Regions from separate parts of the Brevibacillus sp. AG genome, predicted to be linked through region 1. Evidence: riboswitches for the same ligand, from Rfam matches in the RefSeq annotation. Region 1 holds a riboswitch; the other holds the start of a gene.
The links. Region 1 has a riboswitch for thiamine pyrophosphate ahead of thiC (phosphomethylpyrimidine synthase ThiC). Riboswitches for the same ligand answer to the same signal wherever they lie in the genome.

Region 1 (7,492 bases):
GCTCCCCTACTCAATGCCTCGATTCCGAGACCACCTGTTCCTGCGTATAGGTCCAATGCCCATCCGCCATCGAAATACGGACCAATCATATTAAAAATCGATTCTTTGACTTTATCGGTTGTCGGTCTCGTTCCTTTCCCCGGAACTGCTGCCAACCGTCTTCCTCTGTGTTCTCCAGCGATGACTCGCATACTCATTTCACCTGTCTGCTTTCCTATGTATGTTGTATGACGCGATTTTCTAAGACTGAGAATGATATCATACTATCACAACTGCATACACCCGTAAAATTAGCAACTGGAAAAATTTATGTACAAGAAAGGTATACAACCCCATTCGATTGGAAAAGATGTTGAATAGCGACGCAACGGTGTCGCTGACAACCGCGGAGAAGACTTACGTTTCCCCATAAGCTCTTCCTCCGGTTTCTCCTCTCCCATAATTGAAAGGCTGTTCACTTTGGCGCACGACGTGTCTGATAGGAGCATTTCGTGCCATCGCTCCCTTCATCGGGAGGAGTTGAACGGCTGCCCCTCGTCATTTGGCGATGGGGTATTTTTTTGTGTGCAGCGCATACTACATGTACCTGTAACACCCCCTACATGTAGATTGCCTGAAAGGAGTGAGTCGTTCATGGCAGAAAAACGACCGTCTGCACAAAAGTTGAAGGCGTCCAAAGCCCAATCCATTGCGGACCGTACTGGCAAAGATGTCGAGCTGGCGCGAGACATGCAATCGCGTGCAGATCAATCGGACATCGTCAAACATGGGCAGTAGCTATACAAGAAGTCAGCCGTATCAAATCGGCTGGCTTTTTACTTTTCCACCTTCAATTCCCTCGGCACTTCTTCTATGCGGTTACAGATACTATTCAAAAATAGCTGTGAAGGAGGTATCCGCATGCATACGGTGTGGAAGGGCTCGATCAGCTTCGGCCTTGTCAATATACCTGTCCGCATGTTTACTGCAACCGAAGAGCGCGATATTCGCTTTCGCCAACTGCATAAAGAGTGTAATACCCCGATCAAGTACACGAAAATGTGCCCGCACTGCCAGCGCGAGGTCGATACGAGCGAAATCGTCCGTGGCTTCGAATATGAAAAAGGACATTTTGTCATGATTGACGATGAGGATCTGGAAGCCATTACGCCAGAAACACGCAGAGCCATTGAAATACTCGACTTCGTAGACTTGTCGGAGATCGATCCCGTTTATTTTCATAAAAGCTATTTCCTTTCCCCACAAGACACTGGTGAAAAAGCATACGCCCTGCTGCGCTCCGCCATGGAACAGACAGGCAAGATCGGCGTTGCACAGGTGACGATGCGCAATCGGCAAAGCCTGGCCGTTATCCGACTGTATGAGCATTGCATCATGCTGGAGACGATCTTCTATCCGGATGAAGTACGTCCCGTCAGTCAAGTGCCTGCCTTGCCAGAAGCCACTGTTCCATTGGCCGAAAACGAACTAAAGATGGCAACTGAGCTCATTAGCAATATGACGATCCCTTTTGATCCGGCAAAATATACGGATGAATATCGATCTGACCTACAAAAACTGATTGAGAAAAAACTGGAGGGTCAGGAGATCGCTACTGCACCTACCGTTGCAAGAACCAATGTAATTGATCTCATGCAGGCCCTAAAAGAAAGCTTGGAGTCTACAGCTGGTCAAGCCGCAGTACCCATCAAAATCGAGCCTGAACTGACTCCGTCAAAGCCTGCGCGAAAACGCACCACTGCTGCCTCCTCGTCCGAAAAAGAGCAAGCATCGAAAAAGGAGACCGCAACCGGTCAAAAAAAGAAAACGACTACTTCTACAACCAAAACACTGCGCAAAAAGAAGGCAACCCCTGTTTAATCTGCACATAAAAAAACCTGCCCACTCTGGACAGGTTTTTTTGTATTCACATATAGACATCTAGCTTGGCGCCATCTTCCTGCATGGTTCAATATGGATATGAACAGCGTTAATGCGGTGAATCTTGCGCATCTGTTCTTCAATTTTCTCGGTGATGGTGTGGCTCTCCACCACATTCAGACCTGGATCTACATGGATGACAACATCAACCAGCACGCTGCTTCCGTGGTAGCGGGCTTTGATGTCACTGATATCCTTAACTCCCGAAATCGAGGAAATGGTAGCCCGCAGGTCCGCAAGCTCGCTCTCGTCAAAGCCATCTGTCAAACGGTGAGTTGCTTCCCTGAAAATGTCCCAAGCAGTTTTCAAGATGATGAGACCAACAACAAAAGCAGCTAAAGGATCGAGCCAGTGCAATTGAAATTGTGCGCCAGCTACCCCGATAAACGTCCCGATACTGACGAATGCGTCTGAACGGTTGTCAGCTGCCGCTGCATTTAGTGCTTGGCTGTTTGTTTTGATGGCGAGCTTTTTATTGTAGCGATAAACGCCAAGCATTATGACTGCAGTCGCAAGTGCTGTCCACCCTGCCAACAGGTCAGGAGCCGTATGATGTGGGTCCAACAAGGATGGTACGGCATTCGTAACGACTTGAACTCCGACAAATAGCATAATAAATGATGCGACAAGTGCTGAAATCGTCTCCGCCCGAAAATGACCATACGGGTGATCTTTATCAGGTGGTTTCCTTGCAATTCGCAGCCCGATCAAAACAGCAATCGATGCGACGACATCCGTTGAGTTGTTAAGACCGTCGGCCATTAAAGCTTCTGACGCAGTGACATACGCAACTCCTATTTTTAATACAGAGCAAAATATGTAGGCGAAAATACTCACCCACGCTCCACGTTCTCCTTGTTTTAGATCCGAATAGACATCCATACCTCATCACCTCAAAATACTTCTCCAGCCTGCTTCGACAACGCGGAAAATCAAAGCGCTGGAAGCAATTGCTTTTTTTCGAACTTCATCGTAACAGATAGGATTCATGTGGGTCTACAGAAACAGTTTTAGTCCGATTCATGAGAATAGGGGGGAGGAAAATGTGTTGCACACCCGCAATTTTTTCGCTGGAAAATTTCCCTTGAAATTAAATGGACTTCCCGTTATCCTATTCTTGCAATCCAAAATACAAAAAAGCACGGGAGCTTGGAAATCACCAGGCTGAGAGGATGGTACTGTGCCATCGACCGTTGAACCTGAACTGGGTAATGCCAGCGGAGGAATGTCATATACGACACGAAAAGATGCGTGTATCTTTTTAGGATACCCGTTTCTTCTCTACTCTCGCGTTGGCGTCGCATATTGTTTATGCGGCGCTTTTTCGCGGGCAGTTTCTTTCGCCTCCCTAAACGGTTCTCGCTTTCGTGCAACCAAATCAAGGAGGTTTTTTTTATGTCATTGGTGTCCTCTTTTCCAGGAAGTCGCAAAGTATACGAAACAGGTAGTCGTGCGGACATCCGCGTCCCGATGCGCGAGATTTCCCTTCATCCTACCGAAGGATTGTCTGGCTCCACACCCAATCCCCCTCTTCGCGTGTACGATACGAGTGGCGAGTACACCGCAACGGGTTACATTCCTGACATTCAAGTAGGACTGCCCTCCATCCGCCACGAGTGGATCGATGAGCGACATGATGCGGAAACGTATGTCGGTCGCGAACCACAACTAGTCGACGACGGCATCCGAAACGAAGAAAAGGCAGCCACCCTCCCCACTTTCCCTCGAGAGGGCTACAAACCAAAACGGGCAAAGTCAGGAAAAAATGTTACCCAGCTTCATTATGCCCGAAAAAATATCATCACACCGGAAATGGAATACGTTGCCATTCGCGAGGGAGTCTCCCCTGAATTTGTACGGGCAGAAATCGCCGCTGGACGTGCGATCCTCCCTTCTAACCTCAATCATCCTGAAAGCGAGCCGATGATCATTGGCCGTAACTTTCATGTCAAAATCAATGCCAACATCGGAACGTCAGCTGTCAGCTCTTCGATGGAAGAAGAAGTCGAAAAAATGATTTGGTCGGTCCGTTGGGGTGCCGACACCATCATGGACCTCTCGACGGGAAAACATATACACACCACGCGGGAGTGGATTATCCGCAATAGTCCTGTTCCAGTCGGTACTGTCCCGATATATCAAGCACTTGAAAAAGTAAATGGGAAAGCCGAGGATTTGACATGGGAGGTTTACCGAGACACCTTGATTGAGCAAGCAGAACAAGGCGTCGATTACTTCACGATTCATGCTGGTGTTCTATTGCGCTACATTCCTATGACAGCTAACCGTGTTACTGGTATCGTCTCTCGCGGTGGATCGATTTTAGCCGCATGGTGCCTGGCCCATCATGAGGAAAACTTTTTGTATACGCATTTTGCTGAAATTTGCGAAATTCTGAAGGCCTATGACATTTGTGTATCGCTCGGAGATGGACTACGTCCTGGCTCCATCGCGGATGCGAATGACGAGGCGCAGTTCGCGGAGCTTGAAACATTGGGAGAACTCACAAAAATTGCGTGGGAACACGACGTACAAGTCATGATTGAAGGTCCTGGTCACGTCCCCATGCATCTCATTCGCGAAAATATGGATAAACAGTTATCCATTTGCCATGAGGCTCCTTTTTACACGCTTGGGCCACTCACGACCGACATCGCTCCCGGCTATGATCACATTACTTCAGCGATTGGCGCCGCCATGATTGGATGGTTCGGAACAGCGATGCTCTGCTACGTAACACCCAAGGAGCACCTTGGCCTACCCAATAAAGAGGATGTACGCAATGGTTTAATCGCATACAAAATCGCAGCGCATGCCGCTGATCTCGCAAAAGGACATCCGCGGGCGAAACTGCGAGACGACGCCTTATCCAAAGCTCGCTTTGATTTTCGCTGGAACGATCAATTCAATTTGTCTCTGGACCCAGAGCGCGCCCGCGAATATCACGATGAAACGTTACCAGCAGAAGCCGCCAAATCCGCCCATTTTTGTTCCATGTGCGGACCTAAATTTTGCAGCATGAAAATATCGCACGACATTCGTCACATCGCCAATGAACAAGGCGCTACCCAAGATCCCGCCATTCTTTCCGGGATGCAGGAAAAATCGCGTGAGTTCCGCGAACAGGGAAGCCGCTTGTACCAGTCGTAATGAAGGGGGATGCCTATGGAGGAAGCCAGTCGTTTACGCGAAAAGATCATTCGACTAGAGGCTGAGCTAGAGCAATCTAAACAGCAATTGAGGCTGATTCAACAGGACTGCAGCCACGTCTATATCGAGACTCCACTTACGCGAACATGCTCCAAGTGCCTGCAAACCGAAAGCCTCTATTATTAATAGAAAAAGGTCGAAATCCCTTTGAAGGATCTCGACCTTTTTTCTTGCTTATTTCGTCATTCCAACTTGCAACGGAAGTCCTTCTTTATAATAGAGAGTGGGCGATAGCAGAATGAAGAAAATATGGATATGCAGAAAGCCTTGCTTCTTCAAAATGCCGTGTATGGCACTAGCAATCGCGTCATGTTGCTTTTGTTCACGGGGAAACATCATGATCTCTACAGACAAAGGACTGTTCGTCAATTGCTCTACAGAAAGCAGCTCCAATTTCACCTTTTCCTGAGCTACCTCAGCAATTTTAGAAAACTCTTCTATAAGAATCTGAGAAATGGGCTCTATGTCTTGCTTCGCAAAGCCTTTAAACCGAAGAAACGGCAAGTCAATTCCTTCTTTCGTAAATGAGTTCGCACAGTCATTATAAACAAGTCTCTAATTGTATATCAATGAAAAAAGGATTAAAGAAAGTGAACAACAAACATTCCCAACCCGAGTTAGACACAAAAAGGGCCATATCAGAGAACAGCTCCCTTCCCATGAGGTGTGGTGGACGTACCACGGAAGGAGGAAGCAGTTCAACCAGATACAGCCCAATCCGCTAACCCATCAGTTACTTAATACAAGTAGTATAGCTTGAATTCAATACTTAATCAATAAAAAAGTTTCGTAAAATTCTCACAAGAATGCATCCGCCATCACCACTCGTATAGATCATGCCCATCCGTGAAACTGTATTAGAAAACTGGGCAAGTCCCAACTAAACATAGAGGTGGCAGCCATGGAACTAACTCCGCTTTTTCCTTTTGAGCCTACCAGCACGGAAGCTATACCTATCGGACCACAATGGATAGGCCAAGTGAAATGGGATGGCGTTCGCATTCTTACCTACTACGATGGACACGAGGTCAAACTGTTCAACCGAAAATTAAATGAACGGACTTTCCATTATCCAGAAGTGACCGATATTCGCTCGTATTGTCGTGCCGATTCTGTGATTTTGGATGGCGAAATAATCGCTCTCGGCCCAGACGGAAAGCCTTCCTTTTACGAGGTCATGAGGAGAGACGGGCTCCGCCGTTTAGAGAAAGTCTCCCAGATACAAAAGCTTGTCCCTGTCACATACATGGTCTTCGATGTACTGTACTGGAATCATGAATGGGTAACTTCCTCCCCCCTATCAGAGCGACAACAAATACTGGGCAAAATCATCACTCCTACTCCTCATGTGCAGCTAGTTGAAAATTTTGCTGATGGGGACGCTCTTTACCGTGTCATTGAAGCGCAAGGCATGGAAGGAATCATTCTGAAGGATACGTCCAGCAGCTACTTGATCAATGGGAAAGATCAACGCTGGAGAAAGAAAAAGTACTACCGAGATCTCATTGCTGTCGTAGGCGGCGTTACGCTTCGGAATCATATTGTCAATTCGTTGCTTCTGGGCCTATTCGATCAACACGGTTCTCTTTGGTACATCGGTCATGCAGGTACTGGAAAATTGACGCAAACGGACTGGCGTGCTTTAACGGAGAGAATACAGCCCCTTGTCCAACAGAAGATGACTTTTGTTAACAAGCCACCACGCGCAGCCAATACCTTATGGATACAGCCGGAAATCACCGTCAAAATCAAATTTGCGGAGTGGAAGGAAGGGCATTCCTTGCGACAGCCAAGTATACAAGGCGTCGTGGATGTCCCGCCTCACCAGTGTGTTTTGGAGTAAGGAACCACTTGGCTTTCGATCTCATTGTCGAAACGATCCAGCCTGTTTTGCCCTCCCCAGCTTTTGCTTGCCATGATTAAGAGCCTGCATTTCCCCATAGCTCGTCAACAGGGCTATCAGTAAGAGGGCAATGTACACAATGGCTGTCGTGACCCCTCCTACCGCTGATTTATCCTTTAAAAAGTCCCCAATCAAAATCACGATCACACAGCCACTCAAACAGACTGTCGTGATCCACACCATCGACCGGTAAAATTGATAAAGCTTCGTTCCCTCGGGAATGAGGCTTTGCACTCTTCCTTTGTTCTTTCCCCTTACGTGAATGAGCAAAAAGATCGCCAACGGCAATTGAAAGACGAGCACGATCAACGGCAAGCTATAACTAATAAATTGATCGATATGCGCTACATTTGGAAACGCAAATATGGACGATACAACAATAAACCATCCACACGGAGCATTGAATGTATTGTAATGCCGCTGTCCCCCAAATGATCCCACCCCCACTAAAAATGCCAA
Region 2 (7,492 bases), on a different contig from region 1:
ATATTCGTGTCGTGATGATTCCTGAGTTTGATTACAACCCATGCGGAGGAACACATCCTGCACGTACGGGCGAAGTCGGGATGATCAAGATCTTGGGCTGGGAGCGACATCGCGGAAACATTCGTCTGGAATTCATCTGTGGCTGGCGAGCTTTGCGGGACTACAACCAAAAGCAAGCTGTCGTTCGTGATACGGCGAAGCTGCTCGCTACCAATGAAGGTGAACTGATCGCACAGACGGAACGCCTCCTTGCAGAACGTGACACCTTGAAGGCAAAATTGGCAGAAGTGGATAAGCAGCTCTTAGAGGTGGAAGTCAATCAACAACTATCTGCTGCTAGCCAACTCGGTCATTCTCGCCTCATTATGCATACCTTCACGGACAAAACCATTCAACAGCTTCAGCAGTTCGCACAGCTGGCTACTGCTCTGGCGCCAGATGCGATTTGCCTTTTAGCTGCTACTACCGAAGACAAAATGCAAATCGTGTTTGCTCGTGGGCAAGAAGTCAACGTAGCTATCAATCAAGTGTTGAAAGAAACCTTGCCGGTCATTGAAGGAAAAGGCGGAGGAAATCCTGCTATGGCACAGGGTGGTGGTCAGTCAGTAGTGGATGCGGAAGAAGTATTGCTGCATGCTCGCAAACTGCTGGAAGCCTCACTCATGTAAATACATTTGATTGAATAAAAGGAGGAAACCGCGATGAACTGGAATCCGGGAGATATCGTTCGCGTGGCGCAGCGAACTGGAGAATATATTGCAGAAGTATTGGAAATCCACGATTCGAAGCTGCTGGTAAAAGTGTTGGCCGTTACTAAATACCCGACGCAAGGCGATTTGCATTCTTCCTACGAAGTAGATGTGCCGCTGTTTCACCAGCGTCCAGCACTCTCTTACATGGAAAAATTCATGACGCCTGTCCAAGGGGTCATTCGCTATAATGGCGCGATTCCGGACTACAAGGAATCTGTGCGTCAGGCGATGGAGAGAGAAATGGAAAAGCTTTCGAAAATGGCAGCTTGGGCAGAGCGTTGTCTCGTTGAGCTGGAAAAGATGCACAAGGAAGCCTTTACAAACACGAAATAGAGTGGTACTGTAGTACTCGAATGTACGACAATTGCATAGCTTTACTACCAAACGGGGGCCAAGCAACGTTGGCTGAGATTGTAACGAGTGTGTTACTGACCGTTGAACCTGACCTGGGTCATGCCAGCGGAGGAAGAGGTATTTGGAATCAGTATCACGGTGTCGCATCCGAGCAGAACTATGCTTGTTTGCGTGCATGCATGATCAGATCTCACTTAACCATCCGAGGCGGATGGTTTTTTTATGCCATTCGTCTGGGGAGATGGGATGGGTATACGGCTTCTTCTGTTTGTCTGAATCGACTCAGGCAGGCGGGAGAAGCCGTTTTTTTCCAGTAGAAGGAGGTAATCAATGATTGTTCAGCTGAATGGGAAAAAAGTAGAGTTGGCGGAAGAGATCACGACAGTGCGAGCCTTGCTTGCTTCTTATTCCCTGCAAGAGAAGATTGTCGTCGTAGAACGAAATGGTGAAATTATTGATCGCTCCGCGTACGAACAAACACCGATTGCAGACGGAGATCGCATAGAAATCGTTCATTTTGTCGGAGGAGGATGATCATCATGATGGATACATTGAAAATTGGACCTTACGAGTTTCGCTCCCGTTTGCTTCTCGGGACAGGTAAATTCGCTGATTTGGATACACAAGGGAAAGCGGTAGAGGTGTCGGAAGCAGAGATTTTGACATTTGCGATTCGTCGCTTGAATTTGGAAAATCCGCAAGAACCAAACTTTTTGGAACAGCTCGATTTGAAAAAATTCACCTTGCTACCTAATACAGCAGGTGCCTATACCGCTGAAGAAGCAGTGCGCATTGCTCGTTTGGCTAAAGCATCAGGATTGTGTGACATGATCAAGGTCGAAGTCATTGGAGACCCGAAAACCCTTCTCCCTGACCCGATTGGTACGTTCGAGGCTTCGAAAATCTTGGTGGAAGAAGGCTTTATCGTACTGACCTACACCAATGACGACCCGATTCTTGCTAGACGTTTACAAGAAGTTGGCGTACATGCGGTTATGCCAGGTGCGTCACCAATTGGTTCCGGACAAGGGATTGTCAACGAAAACAACCTCCGCTTTATCATCGAGGATGCTAAGGTACCGATTATCGTCGATGCAGGAATTGGCGCGCCAGCAGACTGCGCGAAAGCGATGGAACTGGGTGCTGACGGTGTCTTGTTGAATACAGCAGTCGCTCTCGCTGACAATCCTGTCTTGATGGCAGAAGCGATGAAGCTCGGAGTGGAAGCAGGTCGCAAAGGCTTCCTGGCAGGCCGTATCGCGAAAAAGCGTTACGCGTCCGCAAGTAGCCCGACTGAAGGGATGATTGAGTAGCGTGGATCGACTGACAGAAGCGGTAGAATCGATTGCCAGCCGCAAAGAAGAGCTGTTCGCATTACTGGCAGAGCTCGTTTCTCATCCGACTGTGAGTCCTCCCGCGCGAAACAGCGATGCCGCACAAGGAGTAATCGCCTACAGACTGCAAGCGATGGGATTCGAGGTCGATCGCTGGACGGTATATCCAGGAGACGACAATATCGTCGGCCGGTTATCAGGGAGTGCTTCTAGTCAGGCAAACAGTTTGATTGTCAACGGGCATATCGATGTGGCTGAAGTCGGAGATGATACGGGGTGGACCTATCCACCGTTTACTCTGACACATGGCAAAGATGGGCGCCTGTACGGCCGTGGTGTTGCGGATATGAAAGGTGGACTGGCAGCGAGTTTGTTTGCGATCCAAATGCTGCGCGAACACGGAATGGAGCTCCAAGGCGATCTGCTCTTTCAATCCGTCATCGGAGAAGAAGCGGGTGAAGCGGGGACATTGGTCGCCATCGAGCGAGGCTATCAAGCTGACTACGCCGTTGTAGTGGATACGAGCAATCTCCAAATGCAAGGACAGGGTGGGGTCATCACATGCTGGATCACGATTGAGAGTCCGACGACGCTGCATGACGGAATGCGCGCACAGACCATTCATGCAGGCGGACGCGTACGGGGAGCTTCTGCCATTGAAAAAATGACGAAGGTGATCAACGCACTACAGGAGCTGGAGCGGGATTGGGCTGTCATGAAGTCCTACCCCGGTTTTCCACCAGGCAGCAATACGATCAATCCCGCAGTCATCGAGGGTGGTCGTCACGCTGCGTTCATCGCAGACCGTTGCGCACTATGGATTACCGTTCATTTTTATCCAAATGAATCCTACGAAGAGATCATCCGAGAGATCGAGGATCATGTCGGGCGTGCAGCAGCAGCTGATCTTTGGTTGAGAGACAATCCTCCAACATTCCGGTGGGGCGGACGTTCGATGATTGAGGAGCGCGGTGAAATCTTCCCTTCACTGGAGTTGGATACGGAACATCCGGGGTTGGCAACGCTGCAATCCGTCTATGAAAGTCACATGCATCAAGCGCCTGTCGTTAATATGTCGCCTACGGTGACGGATGCAGGCTGGTTTGCGCAAGCAGGCATTCCAGCTGTACTATTCGGACCCGGTGAGCTCACGTATGCACATGCCGTAGATGAATCCATTGATCCTGACCAGCTTGTTCATTTTGCCCAGATTATGGCCCGATTTATTGCGACCTGGTGCAATACCCCAAAGGAAGCGAAGGAGTGAGTATCGCATGACAACCTTTACTGATCGTTTGAGAAAAAGTGTAGCCCCGATCTGGGAGCGTGTCCATCAACATCCTTTTGTCACCGGACTTGGAGATGGCAGCCTGCCCGTTGGAGCATTCAAATATTATATGAAACAAGACTACATCTATCTGATTGATTATGCGAAAATGTTCGCGATTGCGAGTGTGAAGGCGTACGATCTGGAAACAAGCTCCAGATTCGCTGCTTTGCAAGAATCGACGCTGAACACAGAGATGGAGCTGCATCGTCAGTATGCTGAGCGATTTGGCATCTCTCGCGCGGAGCTGGAAGCGACAGAGCCTTCGTTTGTCATGCTGGGATACACCAGCTACATGCTGCGTGTCGCTCATCAAGGGTCGTTGGCAGAATTGGTGAGTGCACTACTCCCATGCACATGGAGCTATTGGGAAATCGGCAAGCGCTTGGCACAAGTAGAAGGGGCGTTGGAACACGAACTGTACGGGGAATGGGTACGCATGTACAGCTCCGATGAGTTTGGGCAGTTGGCGATCTGGCTGATGGATATCATGAACCAATTGGCGGAAGGAAAGAGCGAGCAAGAGCTGGCCAAACTGGAAGAGTATTTTGTCAATACCTCCAAAATGGAGTACATGTTCTGGGACATGTCCTACAGAGAGGAAATGTGGCCGTGGGAGAACAACTAGCTTTCGCCGACGTCAGCTTTTCGTATGGCGACAAGCAGATTCTCGATCATTTTGATCTGCGTGTGGAAAAAGGAGAGTTCGTCAGTTTGATCGGTCCAAGCGGGATCGGGAAAAGCACCTTGTTTCAACTCATCGCAGGTCTTCTTGAGCCGGGGCAAGGCGAAATCAGACTAGGCAGTGTAGCAGTTGCAAATCGTTTGGGGCAGGTCGGCTATATGCCCCAACGCGATCAGCTCATGCCATGGCGTACGATTGTCGAAAATGCAGCTTTGCCGCTAGAAATCAAAGGTATGAAGAAAAAAGAAGCGCATGAGCGCGTCAGACAGCAATTGCCAAGGTACGGGCTCCAGGATTGGGCTGACAGCTATCCAGCCCAGCTTTCCGGTGGGATGCGTCAGCGGGTTTCCTTTTTGCGCGCGTTGTTTTCTGGTGCAGAGATGATGCTGTTGGATGAGCCGTTTAGTGCATTGGATGGAATTACGAGAATGGACATGCAAGAGTGGCTGATGGAAAAGTGGCAGGAAACAGGCAGTACGATGCTGATGATTACACATGACATCGACGAAGCCATTTTACTTGCAGATCGTATTATCGTGCTTTCGGGTAGTCCGATCACCAAGCCGATCGAATTAACCGTTCCGGTAAGCAGACCTCGGACGGCAAGCAGTCGCAATCAAGCCGGATTTTTGGCATTGCGTGAACAAATTTGGGAACTGCTGCGACAGGAGCGCCAAGCAGCAACGAAGCCGTTGAGGAGAGAAGCATGATGGGGAGAGGCATCTGGTTTGGCATCTCCATCGCCATTTTTCTCCTGGTGTGGGAAGCGGTATGTCGCTTCTTCGGAGTGCCGCCATTCATTTTACCGCCGCCTAGCGCTGTCGTTGTGTCTTTGTGGGATTTACGTGCCTCTCTAGTAGGTGTCCATCTTTGGGCGACGTTACAGGAAGTGTTACTAGGGCTATCGATCTCGATTGTGTTTGGAATCTCTCTTGCCTTCGCGATGATTCGCAGTCGGATTGTCGAGCGCTTGGTCTATCCGTATATCGTCATCTCCCAAACGATCCCCATTATTGCATTATCACCCGTATTTATTTTGTGGTTCGGGTATGATTTATCTGGAAAAATCGCTGTTACGATTCTGTTTACTTTCTTTCCGATCGTCGTCAACACGTATGATGGACTTCGCTCGACGGACAAGGAAATGCTCCAGCTGTTAAAAACGATGGGGGCAACAAACGGACAAATTTTCACCAAGCTGCAACTCCCGTCGAGTTTACCCCATTTCTTCAGTGGTCTCAAAGTGGCAGCTACCTACAGTGTGGCTGGGGCGACGATCGGAGAATGGCTGGGGGCAAGCGAGGGTCTCGGGTACTTTGGCAGACGGGCATCCGGCAATTTTCAGGCTCCCGCGTTGTTTGCCTCCGTCCTGTTGCTCTCGATTCTCGGCATGCTGCTGTTTTGGCTGGTTGGACGAATCGAACGTCATTTTTCCCCGCATATGAAAATTAAAGGAGAACAACAATGAAACCTTTCAACAAGTGGACGAAAGCATTCATGGCACTCACATTGGCAACAGGTCTTGCTGCTTGCGGCAATCAGGCGAGCTCGGATGCTGGCCAGACGCAAGCTCCTGCTGATAAAGGAGCGGAGCCGACAGAGCTGACGATTGCGCTGGATTGGTATCCGAATGCTGTACATTCCTTCTTATATGTCGCAGAGGAGCAAGGCTATTTCAAAGACGAGAACCTCAAGGTGACCATGCAAATGCCTTCAGACAGCAATGATCCGTTGAAGATGGCGGCGGCGGGTAAAGTAGATTTGGCAATCAGCTATCAACCACAGCTCATCCAAGCTCGTGCAGAAGGAGTACCTGTCGTATCTGTAGGTGCACTCGTTCGTCATCCGTTAAACGTCATCATGACGCGCCAGGACAGTGGAATCGATACGCCGCAAAAGCTGGCTGGAAAAAATATCGGTTATCCATCACTTCCACTCGATGAATCGATCGTACGTCAAGTCGTGAAGCATAATGGTGGCGATGATTCCGGACTGACCTTCACGGATATCGGCTTTGACATCGTTCCAGCGTTGACAGCCAAAAAGGTCGATGCTGTAGTAGGTGGCTATATCAACCATGAGCAACCGATTTTGGAGAAACACGGCGTTCCAGTCAATGTGTTCAAGCCTTTTGAGTTTGGTGTACCGGACTACTATGAGCTCGTATTAGCGACAAGTGATGATACTTTGGGCAAAAAGCAGAAAGCTGTGGAAGGATTCCTGCGTGCGATTGGCAAGGGCCAGGACTATGTGAAACATAATAAGGAAAAGGCACTCGATCTGTTGTTTACCAAACAGGCTGCCGATTTCCCGCTGGAACAAGACATTGAGACCAAAAGCTTGGATATCCTGATTCCGTTAATGGATGCGGGAGAAAAGCCTTTTGGATACCAGACGGTGGAATCATGGCAAACACTGATTGATTGGATGAAAAAAGAGAAGTTGATTACGGCTGAAGTTAAAGCAGAAGAGATCATGCGCGATCTCGCAAAGTAATCAGCCAAAAAGCACCCCCTTTGCACGCTTTTGAGAGCTACTCTTCATTGGCGAGACAGAGGAGGTGCTTTTTCGATCAGGAGGAGAGGGGGAAACAAAGTTCTGCTGTCATCCCTTTTCCTGTATCGCTTGATAACAGCAGGCGTCCATGATGAGCGGCAGCAATACGCGCAACCATGGGCAAACCGAGACCATGACCATTGTATGAGGGAGATTTTCGTTTTGATGAATAAGGCAATTCCACCAAGTCAGGCAGCATGCATGGCTCGATGCCTTTTCCGTTGTCAGTGATAATCAGGAGAGCATTGCGCTGATTGCCTGACAGGGTTGTTTGCACGTGGATGTGACAGCCTGATGGGTTATGCACGATACTGTTTTGAACCAGATTCGTGATGGCGCGTCCAAGAAGTTTTTCATCGCCCATCACGAAGCATTGCTCAGTCGTGACATCCAGCTCGATGGTAAAGCTCTCTGCCAAATCATTGTTCAAAAAGTCAGTGACAATTTGCCGCGCAAGTGTCGATAGCCGAATCGGTTTGGTATG

Region 2: linked by a shared signal. The riboswitch ahead of thiS (sulfur carrier protein ThiS) and the one ahead of thiC (phosphomethylpyrimidine synthase ThiC) in region 1 are both predicted to bind thiamine pyrophosphate.

The regions. Positions count from the first base shown of each region.
Region 1 covers NZ_JAQMYO010000002.1:488,938-496,429, reverse strand. Annotated here, with positions in the region: gene rsmD (16S rRNA (guanine(966)-N(2))-methyltransferase RsmD) at 1-191, opposite strand, end outside; gene POF51_RS07395 (hypothetical protein) at 634-777, shown strand; gene ku (non-homologous end joining protein Ku) at 901-1,860, shown strand; gene POF51_RS07385 (cation diffusion facilitator family transporter) at 1,921-2,802, opposite strand; TPP riboswitch at 3,052-3,164, shown strand; gene thiC (phosphomethylpyrimidine synthase ThiC) at 3,316-5,070, shown strand; gene POF51_RS07375 (hypothetical protein) at 5,086-5,256, shown strand; gene POF51_RS07370 (DUF1904 family protein) at 5,305-5,634, opposite strand; gene POF51_RS07365 (ATP-dependent DNA ligase) at 6,032-6,973, shown strand; gene POF51_RS07360 (GerAB/ArcD/ProY family transporter) at 6,995-7,492, opposite strand, start outside.
Region 2 covers NZ_JAQMYO010000001.1:252,965-260,456, forward strand. Annotated here, with positions in the region: gene POF51_RS01045 (alanyl-tRNA editing protein) at 1-668, shown strand, start outside; gene POF51_RS01050 (kinase-associated lipoprotein B) at 702-1,085, shown strand; TPP riboswitch at 1,127-1,237, shown strand; gene thiS (sulfur carrier protein ThiS) at 1,437-1,640, shown strand; gene POF51_RS01060 (thiazole synthase) at 1,646-2,419, shown strand; gene POF51_RS01065 (acetylornithine deacetylase) at 2,412-3,707, shown strand; gene tenA (thiaminase II) at 3,715-4,395, shown strand; gene POF51_RS01075 (ABC transporter ATP-binding protein) at 4,380-5,162, shown strand; gene POF51_RS01080 (ABC transporter permease) at 5,162-5,920, shown strand; gene POF51_RS01085 (ABC transporter substrate-binding protein) at 5,917-6,948, shown strand; gene POF51_RS01090 (sensor histidine kinase) at 7,025-7,492, opposite strand, start outside.